Regions from separate parts of the Bacillus cereus group sp. MYBK79-1 genome, predicted to be linked through region 1. Evidence: riboswitches for the same ligand, from Rfam matches in the RefSeq annotation. Region 1 holds a riboswitch; each other region holds the start of a gene.

Region 1 (3,170 bases):
TTAACTTTAATCCCTTCTTTTTCAGCTTTTCCCTTTACAATTTCCCAAGCGTTTCCATCCGTTCCAGTTACACCAATACGAACTGTTTTCTCTTTTGCCCCTGCATCTGAGCAGCCGCTTAACGCTGAAACTCCTACAATCGCTGATAATGCAAATGCTAAAATTTTCTTCATTTTCTTTTCCCCTCTTCCTTTTTATGATCTGCGTAAAAAGACTTTCGCAAAGTAGTTTCCTAAATTTTGAGCTACCTGTACGAGAATAATAAGTAAAACGACCGTTACGAACATAACTGATGTATCAAAACGTTGATAACCATATGTCATCGCTAAGTCACCAAGACCGCCACCACCGACAAGCCCAGCAACTGCAGAAAATTCAATTAGACCAACTGTCATAAATGTAACTCCTAAAATCAATGGCGCTAACGCTTCTGGCACAAGGATTTCAAAAACAATTCTAAATGGTGAAGCACCCATCGCTTGAGCTGCTTCAATGACTCCCTTTGGAACTGAAACAAGATTTGTTTCAACCATTCTAGCAATACCGATTGAGGCAACTAACGTCATTGGGAAAATTGCTGCTGCTGTTCCAATCGTCGTTCCAATAACGCTTCTTGTTAGTGGGCTTAACGCTACTAAGAAGATGATGAATGGAATCGGACGAATTGTATTAATAATGATATTAAGAATAGAAAATACCCATTTATTTTCTAAAAAGTTCCCTTTCCTCGTTACATACAATAGTAAACCTAGAGGTATACCAAGAATTGTAGCAAATATAAGGGTTACAATTACCATTAAGAGGGTATCCCCCGTCGCATCTACTATGCGGGGCCAAAATATACTCCAATCAACTCGCATGAGCTTCTACCTCCTTCAGCTGCACTTGTAGTCGTAGGTGTTGTAATGCTTTTTGAATTTCTTTCTGCTCACCTTGCAGTTCTACAAGTAGATTTCCAAATAGCACATTTTGAAGTTCAATAATATTTCCATACAGTACGTTTACATCGACGTTATAGTTTTTCGCGATATATGATAGCACTGGCTGTCCTGTCTCTTCACCAGTAAATGTTAAGCGATAAATCTGTCCACCATTTTGAATTTTCCCTAGAACACTTTCTGGTAAATGATCATTAATAATAGAACGTACAAAGTTTTGAGTTGTCTTTGTTTTTGGTTGTGTGAAAACGTCAAACAGTTTTCCTTCTTCAATAACCTTTCCTTTCTCCATTACAGCTACACGGTGACAAATTTCTTTCACAACATGCATTTCATGTGTAATAAGAAGAATTGTTACATTGTATTCTCGATTTACTTTCTTTAATAAGTTTAATATCTCTGTCGTTGTTTCTGGATCTAAAGCTGATGTTGCCTCATCACATATAAGAATATCTGGCGATGTTGCAAGTGCTCTTGCAATACCAACACGCTGCTTTTGTCCGCCTGATAGCTGCTCTGGATAATAGTTTGCTTTATCTTCTAACCCTACAAACTTCAGCAGTTCATTTACTCTTTCTTTTATCTCATTCTTTGGTACTTTCGCTAACTTTAATGGATAAGCAATATTCCCAAACACTGTTCTTGAATTAAATAAATTAAAACTTTGAAAAATCATTCCGATTCTTTGTCTTAGCTTCCGTAATTCTTTCGTCGATAGTAATGTAATATCTTTATCATCTATTGAAATCGTTCCCGCCGTCGGTCTCTCTAACATATTTACTAGGCGTAACAATGTACTCTTTCCAGCACCACTAAAACCGATAATGCCAAAAATTTCGCCCTTCTCAACGGATAATGTTACATCTTCCACCGCATGAACAGATTGCCCACCTGATTCATATACTTTACTTACGTTGTTAAAAGAAATCATTTTCTTCCCTCCTATATGCTGTAAAAACTTGAAGTAGAGCTTTCGAGGTAAAATAAAAAGTGCTCTCCTTCTTATCAACCATAAAGATAAGAAGGAGAGCACTTATATGTACTCGTTCACATCTTCTCATCTTCCAAGCCTTTATAGGCTTGCTGGAGTTAGCACGGTATTAAAAAACCCGTTGCTGAGGTATCGTAGGGCCAGTCCCTCCACCTCTCTGGATAAGAATGTATCGATTTAATTGTCGTTTAATTAATTCTCATTATAGAACTCAGAATAATAGGAGTCAATACATTTTTTAGAAAAATATTAATTATTTTTCTATTAAAATTTTCAAATAAAAAATCACATACAATAATAATTTTTAAAGTTATGTTAAATTCTCCTCCTTCATATTTTTTAAAAGGAGAATCCTCTCTATAAAGTGAAACTATAATCAGTGGGGGTTTTGTTCATCCCCCACTGATTATTAGCCTTCACCAATCGGACATTTACGGACAGTTGATCTCCCACCTAACTTCTTTGCTCCAGCCGAATTTTGAGGTGGGAGTTTTACTGCCCGTTAATGTCGGATAAATTGAATACCATTATTTGAATATGAAATCGGAGGAAGATAAATATATGAAAACAGCTCTTTTACTCGTTGATATTCAAAATGATTATTTTCCGCATGGAAAGATGGAATTGCGTAATCCGGTAGAGGCAAGTGACTATGCTAGCCAGCTACTACAACTCTTTAGAACGAAAAACGAACCTATTTTTCATATCCAACATGTAGCAATAAAAGATGACGCTACTTTTTTCCTACCCAATACTGAAGGTGTACATATTCATGAAAGCGTACGTCCACTTAGAGAAGAAACCGTTATACTCAAACATTATCCAAATAGTTTTCGGGAAACTGACCTTCTAGAACAATTACAACGTTTAGCTATTGAGCACGTCGTCATATGCGGGATGATGACTCATATGTGTATCGATGCTACCGTAAGGGCTGCTTTCGATTTCGGCTTTCAATGTACTGTTATACATGATGCTTGTGCTACAAAAGATCTTTCTTTTAAGAATGCTACTATACCAGCCGTTTATATTCATAACACAATTTTGGCTAGTTTAAATGGCGTATATGCAAATGTAATGAGTACAGCGGAGTTTGTAGCTACAAAAAAACACTCCCTTCAGTGAGCAAAACCGAAAGGAGTGTTTCTTGTCAAACCATAGATTTTCTTTCAAATTGTATTATACAGGAAATCCTTAAAATGAATACTAAAAAATGTGACTAATAAGTCAACTTTTCTCGT
Region 2 (3,170 bases), on a different contig from region 1:
CAAGAGCAGATTTTTGAATATATTCATGGGCACGATGTACCGGATTTCTCGTTTGGAATCCGACTACTGTTTTCCAACCACGTTTTTTAAATTCTTCTCTCGTTTCAATTGGATCTAAATGATAAGAAGGAAACGGATTATTTTCAAAACGTTTTGTAAGAATAATAGCTCCTCCAACGTAAACGTTCGGTCGTTCGTATAATTTTTTCACTCCAGGATGAGCCTCATCCGTCGTTTTATACACTAGTAACGCTTCTTTCTCCTTATCAGGCACAAAAATATCTTCTATTTGAATGACACCATATACATTGCCACCATTAACGAGCTTTACTTCCCCTCCAGCTTTCAGACTCTCTGCTACTTCTTCTGTTACTGGTAACGTAATCGGTATACTCCAAACACTCCCGTTAACTAAACGAAGCGTTTCTACGACTGAATCATAATCTTTCTTTCCTAAAAAACCAGTAAGTGGGCTATATCCCCCTGTCGCTAATAGCTCTAAATCACTTAATGCAATGTTGTCTAATTCAATTTCTTTTTCGATTTGTGATACGTCGTAAGTCTCGTCTATACGATTTATTAATTCGTTTCTTGTACTCATTTTCTATTTCCTCTCTTAGCTTTATTTTCAAATTCATCTTATTGGTAATGAAGACCACATTCTGTTTTCACTTTCCCGGCCCACCTACCATCTCTCGAATCGCCACCCTCACCTACAGGTAATGTACACTTCTCACACCCAATACTTGGATATCCAACATCATGCAGCGGGTTATACGGCAAGCTATGTTTGTATACATATCGCCATACCTCTTTCCACGTCCAATGAATGAGTGGACAAACTTTAATAGATTGAAAACGATGATCTTGATTTATAAACTTTGTATACTTACGTGTTTCTGATTGTTCCCTCCTTAAGCCCGATATCCACGCTTTTTCCGCTGCTAATGATTTTTCTAACGGTAAAATTTTTCTAATTTTACAACAGAGATTCGGATTACTTTCCCATAATTTCTCACCATGCAACTTCGCTTGTTCATCAAGTGTAAGTTCCGGCTGTTTTTCTATAATATTTAATGAAGGAAATCGCCTCCGTACTTTTTGAATTAATTCATACGTTTCTTGAAAATGAACATTTGTATCTAAAAATACAACTTTAGCAGATGGATTTACTTGGTTTATAAGATGCAGTAATACCATCCCTTCCACTCCGAAGCTACATGCGTATACAATTTCACTTTTATATTCTTTATAAGCCCAACTTAATACAGATAGCGCGCCTTTCGTTTCATCTTCTTCTGGAAATGAAACATTATTTTCTTCCCACGTTTCATACGTCAACATGTTCTTTCCCCCTGTAAAAGCAAAAAGACGGTTTTAACCTAATGATATAGGTTAAAACCGCCTCTAGTTTTTCTAGTCAGCGCTTTTTACTTTAAACGTACTTTTTCACTTTTCTCTAATTGAATGACTTTCCCATCCTGCACAACAATTGTAATTGAACCATATTTCATATCAGCAAGCATCGCTTGAATCTTCTCAGATACTTCCTCAAAATGTTCCCGTACGCTCACGCGAACAGCCCCCCTTTTTATTCATAAAAAAAATCTTTCCCATTTCGAAAAGACTGTTCGGTAATATATTTTACCTTATCTTTCAAAATGGATTCCATTTTGCTGGATTTAGCACCTTGCTTTCTATAAGCAGGTTGCCGAGCTTCGTCGGGCCAGTTCCCTCCGCTTCTCTTGATAAGCTTTGTATTTGTATTTTATCACAATTCAGATTTTTTTCAATCCTAGTTTTCCGATATATTTTAATTATTTTATTTTACAAAAAAGGAATTGCCCATCTGAACAACTCCTTTTTCCCATTTAAACTAATTCTTTAATACGTATGCGATCGTTCCCAATAATATTTTCATATGTTTCGCGCTCTACAACAATTTGTGATGTGCCACCTTTCGCGAAGACGACAGCTGGTCTACGAATCCTGTTATAATTATTCGCCATCGAGTACCCGTATGCTCCTGTACAAGAAATTGCTAATAAATCGGCAGTAGCAACTTTCGGTAAAGTGATATCCCAAATTAACATATCTCCACTCTCACAACATTTCCCTGCAATCGAAACAACTTCCTCGTTCTCATCGTTCCCTCGATTGGCTAACATCGCTTCATAACGAGCGTTATATAAAGCAGGTCTTAAATTATCAGTCATTCCACCATCCACAGATACATATTTCCGAATACCAGGAATGTCTTTCACAGATCCAACTGTATAAAGTGTCGTTCCAGCATCACCTACAATACTACGCCCTGGTTCAACCCATATTTCTGGCAAGGGATAATTACATACTGTAAATTGTTCTCTCACTGCACTTGTTACAGCCCGCACATATGTCTCAAGAGTTAATGGTGTATCTGACTCTGTGTAGCGTATTCCGAATCCTCCGCCCACGTTTAATACTTTTACTACATAGTTCGCTCTTTCTCTCACTTCTTCTAAAAATTGATGAAGAACTTCAATCGCTCGAACAAATCCAGCCGTTTCAAATATTTGTGATCCGATATGTGAATGAATTCCTAGCACGTTATAATTTGATTTTTGTAAAGCACGCTCAATTGCTTGCATCGCTTGACCATTTGACACACCAAATCCAAATTTAGAATCCTCTTGACCTGTTGTAATATATTCATGTGTGTGCGCCTCTACTCCAGGCGTTACACGAATTAATATGTTCACAAACTTCCCATGTTGCACTGCTAAATCATGCAAAATTTCTAACTCTAAGAAATTATCGACGACAAAACAACCAATATTCGCCTGAAGAGCCATCACGATCTCTTCTTCTGTTTTATTATTGCCGTGAAAATGAATGCGCGATGCTGGAAATCCTGCTTGAAGCGCAGTATATAATTCTCCTCCAGACACGACATCTAATGACATATTCTCTTCACGAGCCACTCGGCACATCTCCATGCACAAGAACGCCTTGCTTGCATATGCTACTTGGTAAGAGAAACCACTTTCTTTAAAAGCACGATGAAACGCGCGGCACTTTCCTCGAATAGACTCTTCATCGTATACATAAAGTGGTGTTCCGTATTGTTTTGCTAGCTGCGTCGTATCGCACCCTCCAATTTCTAAGTGTCCTTGCCCATTGATTCGGCT
Region 3 (3,170 bases), on a different contig from region 1:
GAATATTTTATTTGATTTTGTATAGAAATGTAAAGCATAAGTTTTCTCATAAATGAAAGAAACAAGGTAAAAAAGCATAAGAAACAGGCGACTTTCCGTTCAAGTTTGAACGAAAGGCCGCCTTTTTGCATTGTGCATATGTTTTACGAAATGAAAAACGTAAGTTTTTCATTTCCCTCGTCAAATTCACTCCTTTTTTTATCTATCCCTGATTCCTCTGCGCCTCTTTAAACTCCTCCTTCACCTTATCTAACAATCCTTCTTCCGTAATTAATCGATACGCCGTATTTGCTAGTGCTTTTGCTGATGTAATTAACGCTTTGTCTCCAAGTTCTGAACGTGCTGCTTCTCTAAATTCATTCGTATGCGCAATTAAGTCATCTGGGCCGATTTTAATGTACGGGTGAATGGTCGGTACGACTTGGCTTACGTTTCCTGCGTCCGTTGATCCGATTCCAACTCTTTCTTTACGGTTTACGTCTTCACCTTGTAATTCTAGTTCTTCGGCTACGACGTCGTTATATGTTTTTGTTACGAGTAGTTCATCGATTTCATTTTGGAATTGATGGATTTTTACTTTTGTGCCTGTTGCTAATGCTGCTCCCTCAGCGATATTTCTTACTTTTTCTGTTACTTCCCCACATCTCTGTCTCGTTGCTGCACGAATAAAGAACCTTGCTGCGGCGTAGTCAGGAATAATGTTAGGTGCTTTTCCGCCCTCTGTAATAACACCATGAATTCTTACATCTGACGGAAGCTGTTGGCGAAGTGCGTTAATACTGTTGTACAGCTGGATAATTGCATCTAATGCGTTAATTCCTTCTTCTGGTGAAGCTGCAGCGTGAGCGGTTTTTCCGTAGAAATGAAAATCAAGTGGATCGACTGCTAGTGAAGGACTCGTTGTCGCTGTTTTTCCGCTCGGATGAATCATAAGCGCCGCATCAATATCTTTAAACAAACCAGCCTTTACATAACTCGCTTTTGCACTACCGTTTGGTCCTCCTTCTTCAGCTGGTGTTCCAAACACGACAACTTCTCCTCCAATTTCTTCAAGCGTTTCTGATAATGCGATTGCTGCCGCAACGCTAATTGTCCCAATTAAATTGTGACCACACGCATGACCGAGCCCGGGTAAAGCGTCATACTCAGCTAAAAACGCGATAACTGGCCCTTGCTTTCCTGAACTTTTCCGCGCAATAAATCCTGTTTCATGTCCAGCTATATTGTGCTGCAATTGAAATCCTGCACTCCCTAGCAATAAACTTAACGTTCTTGATGCGTAAAACTCTTGATTACCGATCTCCGGATTCGCATGAATATTATGACTTGTTTCTATGTACTTTTCCTTATTTCTTTCTATACTCTCTTCAATTGTTTTTCTTTGTGACGTTACTCCAGTCGCTCCCATTGTTCTTCCTCCTTTTATTTTCACGTAAAAAAGCCTCTTTCTAAAAGATAGAAAGAGGCTTCTGCATATACAGTCAAAATGAGCTTCTTTCTTATCTTTCAAGTTACCTTGCTGGAATTGGCACAGTATTCATAAAGAATCCGCTGCCGAGGTATCATAGGGCCAGTCCCTCCACCTCTCGTGATAAGAATTTTCATAAAATTATATTAAATTATTTTTATTCTAAGTTCATTCCAGGTAAAAGTCAATGAATTCCTATCCGAATTTACCGAATATCTAAAAATCCTTTTAGTACACCAATTGTTTCTGGTGCTTGCAGTCTTGCACATACGTACGGAAATTCCGTACTACCTTCAAATATCATTTGTGATGTGAGCGGTGCGCCTGCCCAAAAGATTTCATCATCGATTACGATAAACGGGAATGCTTTATTTTGCCTTTGTAACTTTACGTTTTTCAATGGAACTGGTCCATCACTATACACCGTTATTTGCGCATTTGTACGCATTAACGCTTGCCATACTCGTTTATCCACTTGCTTTGTACTTGGTAGTGAAATAATGATTTTTCGTTTTGCGGCTAAAATATCTTTCAATAATCCTTTCGGCTCTTCAAGATTCATTTCCATAAACCAGCGTAAACGTTTCGAAATTTTTCGTTCCCACAATTGTCTTGATGTCGTGCGATCATACACATCTCCGTGACGTTCTATATGAGCTGTTAATTGTGATAACGCTTGTTTTCTCGAAAGGTTTTTACGCATATAATGGCAATCTGATAATTGAATGAACTTTCCTCTCGCTCTCGTCACTGCAACGTTGACGAGGCGATGGTTTTTATGGTCAAAGAATAACACGCCAGGTCGTTCTTGCGGATAACTATCGACTGTATCAAATATCATCATATCTCTTTCAGACCCTTGAAACTTATGAACTGTCGCCGCTAAAACTGGTATGTTTTGATATTTCGTTCTCTGCAACATTTCTCTAATACACGTTGATAAAAAGCGGGATTGTGCCCTGTAAGGTGTAACAACACCGATCGATTGAACACCATCTAACAGTCCGATTAACATCATTTGCATCGCTACTAAACCAGACATAATATTAAAACGAGATCCAGAAGCAGCGTCTTTTAAAGAAAAGGCTCCCATTAAACTCGTATCAAATAAAACACTTGCCTCATTTGCGAACGGTTGCAATTGCGCAAGTTCTGTACGCTCTGAAACAGACGGATGATCATACACTCTATTTTTATAAATAAATGAATTTGTAAACTTCGATATATCCGCATGCATACGTCTTTGTTCCTGCAGCATAAAGAGGTTCGGATGTGCTTCTGATTTATTGACAGACTCAACAATTCCGGCATGGTAAAACATACCTTCCCCGAGCCATTTTCGAACGAGTTCATGGTTCGCCATCGCAATTGGAGGTAACTGCAAAAAGTCCCCACATACGACGATGCGTTTCCCAAGTGAAGCCGCTAATGCAATTTGCGGAACATATGCCATACTCACTTCATCTACTACAACTAAATCAAATGTACGCTCATAAATAAGTGAATCAATGGCACATTTCGATAACGTTGCGCCGATTACTTTCGCATTTTCAATGTATTCTTTTTCTACTTCTTTAATTTTCGCTTTTTGCTTTCGAAGATCACTTTCAATCTCTTGTATACGCTTCTTATCAGCAGAAGTCGCTTTATATGATAAAATCTTTTCACGAAGATCTTGGCGTGTTTCTTCTAAATAGAGTCT
Region 4 (3,170 bases), on a different contig from region 1:
TATTACTTTGCTGAAAGCTTAATTGAAGCAACAAAAAATTATGGAATCGATGAAGCAACTGCCAAACACCTTGTCATTCAAATGATTTCTGGCTCTGCTTCTATGCTTGAACAAACGCAAGATCCAGCTAACCTCCGCGAACAAGTAACAACACCAGGTGGTTCCACGGCTGAGGGTCTCAAAGCTTTATATGAATATAATTTTTCAGAGGGAATTCAAAAAGCAGTAGAAGCAACAAACAAAAAAGCTAGGGGGAAATAATATGAATTTAACAAGTTTAAAAGACTATACAACATTACATAACGGTGTAAAAATGCCTTGGTTCGGTTTAGGTGTTTTTAAAGTAGAAGATGGTTCAGAAGTAGTTGAATCTGTAAAAGCAGCAATTAAAAATGGCTACCGCAGCATTGATACTGCAGCAATTTATCAAAACGAAGAAGGCGTTGGACAAGCAATCCGTGAATCAGGTGTTTCACGTGAAGAATTATTTATTACATCAAAAGTATGGAATAGCGATCAAGGGTATGAAACGACACTTCAAGCATTTGAAACTACATTAGAGAAATTAGGTCTAGAATATTTAGATTTATATTTAGTACATTGGCCTGTAAAAGGGAAATATACTGAATCATGGAAAGCGTTAGAAAAGCTTTATAAAGACGGCCGTGTTCGTGCAATTGGCGTGAGTAATTTCCATATTCACCACTTACAAGACGTATTTGAAATTGCTGAAATTAAGCCAATGATCAACCAAGTGGAATACCACCCACGTTTAGCACAAGAAGAGCTACACACTTTCTGTAAAGAACATAACATCCAGCTTGAAGCTTGGTCACCATTAATGCAAGGCCAACTGCTAGACAACCCAATATTACAAGACATTGCAACAAAATATAATAAATCAACTGCACAAATTATTTTACGGTGGGATCTACAAAACGAAGTTGTAACAATCCCTAAATCTATTAAAGAGCATCGCATTATTGAAAATGCAAATATATTCGATTTTGAATTAAGTGCTGATGACATGAAAGCAATTCAAGCTCTAAATGAAGATCGTCGCGTTGGTCCAGATCCAGATAACTTTAACTTCTAATAGAAAAACCACTGCCATATGCAGTGGTTTTTCCATTAAAGAAAACTGAAAATTTAAACTATATACCATTCGGTTGACACTTCATTATCCAAGGTGTAAGATTTTGAATTATCAAAGAAACACAAAAATTAATAAAATTTATTCGTTTACTCATTGTATCAAGAGAGGTGGAGGGACTGGCCCTTTGAAACCTCGGCAACAGGTTCATTTTGAATACTGTGCCACTTCCTGCAAGCTTTATGCTTGAAAGATAGAATGAGGGACTTCGTTTATATACGGGTGCATAACTTGTACGTAAAAATCCCTCTTTCTCAATATGAAAAGAGGGATTTTTTATTTTTCATTTCCCTCATCATCATCCAAACTTAATTATTTAGGAGGAAAATCAAATGAAAAAGAAGTTTGTACCCGGTATTGCATCAGTTGTAGGAGTAAGTATTTTATTAACTGGTTGCGGTAGTTATAAAAACGAAGCAAGCGGAGCAAATGCAAAAGACGAGGCGCCTAGTAAGCAGGTTTTAAACTTATCTTCACCTACTGAAATACGAACAATGGATACAGCTCGTGCTACAGATACTGATTCTGGTCAAGTAATGAGAAACGTATTTGAAGGTTTGTATAATCTTGGTGAAGGTAACAAACCTGTTCCTGGTGTTGCAAAATCTCATGAAGTAAGTGGCGATAAGACGAAATACACATTCCACCTGCGAGATTCAAAATGGTCAAACGGCACTCCTGTTACAGCGAAAGACTTTGTCTTCGCTTGGCAAAGAGCTGTTGATCCAGCAACAGCCTCTGAATATGCATTTCTATTCTTTGATATTAAAAATGCATCAAAAATTAACAACAAAGAACTTCCATCCGATCAACTTGGTGTAAAAGCAATTGATGACCATACGTTTGAGGTAGAATTAGAACGCCCTGTTCCGTACTTTATTAGCTTAACAGCGTTCCCAACATTTCTACCAATTAACGAGGAATTCTTTAAAGCACAAGGTGATAAGTACGCTTTAGAAGACAATACAATCTTGTACAACGGAGCTTTTACACTAAGCGATTGGAAGCACGAACAAAGCTTTAAATTCAAGAAAAATCCTACCTATTGGGATAAAGATACTGTCAAACTGGAAGAAATCAATTTTAACGTCGTAAAAGAAAAATCTACAGAAGTAAATTTATTCGAGTCAAAACAATTAGACCGTATAAAACTAACATCTGACTTCGTTGATAAATATAAAAAAGATACCAACTTTAAAGAACGTCCGAACGTAGGGGTACAGTTTCTACGTATGAATCAACAAAATAAAGTACTTCAAAACGTTTCTGCACGCCAAGCAATCGATCAAACAATTGATCGAAAGTCCTTTGTAAATACATTATTAAATGACGGCTCTACACCTACCTCTAGTCTCGTGCCGAAAAACTTTGCAAAAGGACCTGACGGAACAGACTTCCGTGCTGCAAACGGCGATTTAACAAAGGTTGATACAAAATCTGCACAAGAATTATGGAAAAAGGCGAAACAAGAACTTGGATCTGAAAAAATAACGTTAGAACTATTAACAAGTGACGGTGACCTTGAGAAGAAAACTGGTGAATTCTTAAAAGGACAACTAGAAAAGAATTTAGATGGCTTAACAGTGACGATAAAACCGCAACCACGTAAACAACAAGTTTCACTTTTATTAAAAGGTGACTACGAAATTGGAATTGACGGCTGGAGCCCTGACTTTGCGGATCCAATTACATTCCTTGAGCTATTTACAACGAATAACCCTTATAACTTAGATCATTATTCTAATAAGGAGTTCGATGAAACAATAGCAAAAGTGAAAACAACTTTAGCCGGTGATGAAAAAGCTCGCTGGGAAGCATTACTAGCATCCGAGAAAATATTATTTAAAGACTCTGTTATCGCTCCTCTTTACCAAAAAGGCGAATCTTATTTAGAACGTTCTTATGTGAAAGGAATTGTGCAAGTAGACTTTGCAGGGCAATTAAACTTCAAGTGGGCAAAAATTGAAAAATAAAGTGAAACGTTAATCAGTGGGATCTTCTTCCCACACCGATTATT

What was found. A riboswitch is a leader RNA that binds a small molecule or an ion and turns the genes downstream of it on or off. The one in region 1 is predicted to bind S-adenosylmethionine.
Positions count from the first base shown of each region.
Region 2: it holds a riboswitch for S-adenosylmethionine, as region 1 does, so the genes downstream of both, ACTFOB_RS14290 (YezD family protein) here and ACTFOB_RS23795 (methionine ABC transporter ATP-binding protein) in region 1, are expected to answer to the same signal.
Region 3: it holds a riboswitch for S-adenosylmethionine, as region 1 does, so the genes downstream of both, ACTFOB_RS22335 (M20 family metallopeptidase) here and ACTFOB_RS23795 (methionine ABC transporter ATP-binding protein) in region 1, are expected to answer to the same signal.
Region 4: it holds a riboswitch for S-adenosylmethionine, as region 1 does, so the genes downstream of both, ACTFOB_RS23170 (peptide ABC transporter substrate-binding protein) here and ACTFOB_RS23795 (methionine ABC transporter ATP-binding protein) in region 1, are expected to answer to the same signal.

Region 1 is NZ_JBQAEO010000022.1:31,273-34,442, forward strand. It holds gene ACTFOB_RS23785 (MetQ/NlpA family ABC transporter substrate-binding protein) at 1-173, opposite strand, end outside; gene ACTFOB_RS23790 (methionine ABC transporter permease) at 195-860, opposite strand; gene ACTFOB_RS23795 (methionine ABC transporter ATP-binding protein) at 850-1,869, opposite strand; SAM riboswitch class I at 1,993-2,097, opposite strand; gene ACTFOB_RS23800 (cysteine hydrolase family protein) at 2,491-3,054, shown strand.
Region 2 is NZ_JBQAEO010000007.1:183,462-186,631, forward strand. It holds gene sat (sulfate adenylyltransferase) at 1-601, opposite strand, end outside; gene ACTFOB_RS14285 (phosphoadenylyl-sulfate reductase) at 640-1,344, opposite strand; gene ACTFOB_RS14290 (YezD family protein) at 1,431-1,574, opposite strand; SAM riboswitch class I at 1,647-1,755, opposite strand; gene lysA (diaminopimelate decarboxylase) at 1,872-3,170, opposite strand, start outside.
Region 3 is NZ_JBQAEO010000018.1:66,838-70,007, reverse strand. It holds gene ACTFOB_RS22335 (M20 family metallopeptidase) at 203-1,408, opposite strand; SAM riboswitch class I at 1,497-1,598, opposite strand; gene ACTFOB_RS22330 (AAA domain-containing protein) at 1,674-3,170, opposite strand, start outside.
Region 4 is NZ_JBQAEO010000020.1:38,213-41,382, reverse strand. It holds gene proC (pyrroline-5-carboxylate reductase) at 1-261, shown strand, start outside; gene ACTFOB_RS23175 (aldo/keto reductase) at 263-1,096, shown strand; SAM riboswitch class I at 1,249-1,353, shown strand; gene ACTFOB_RS23170 (peptide ABC transporter substrate-binding protein) at 1,486-3,126, shown strand.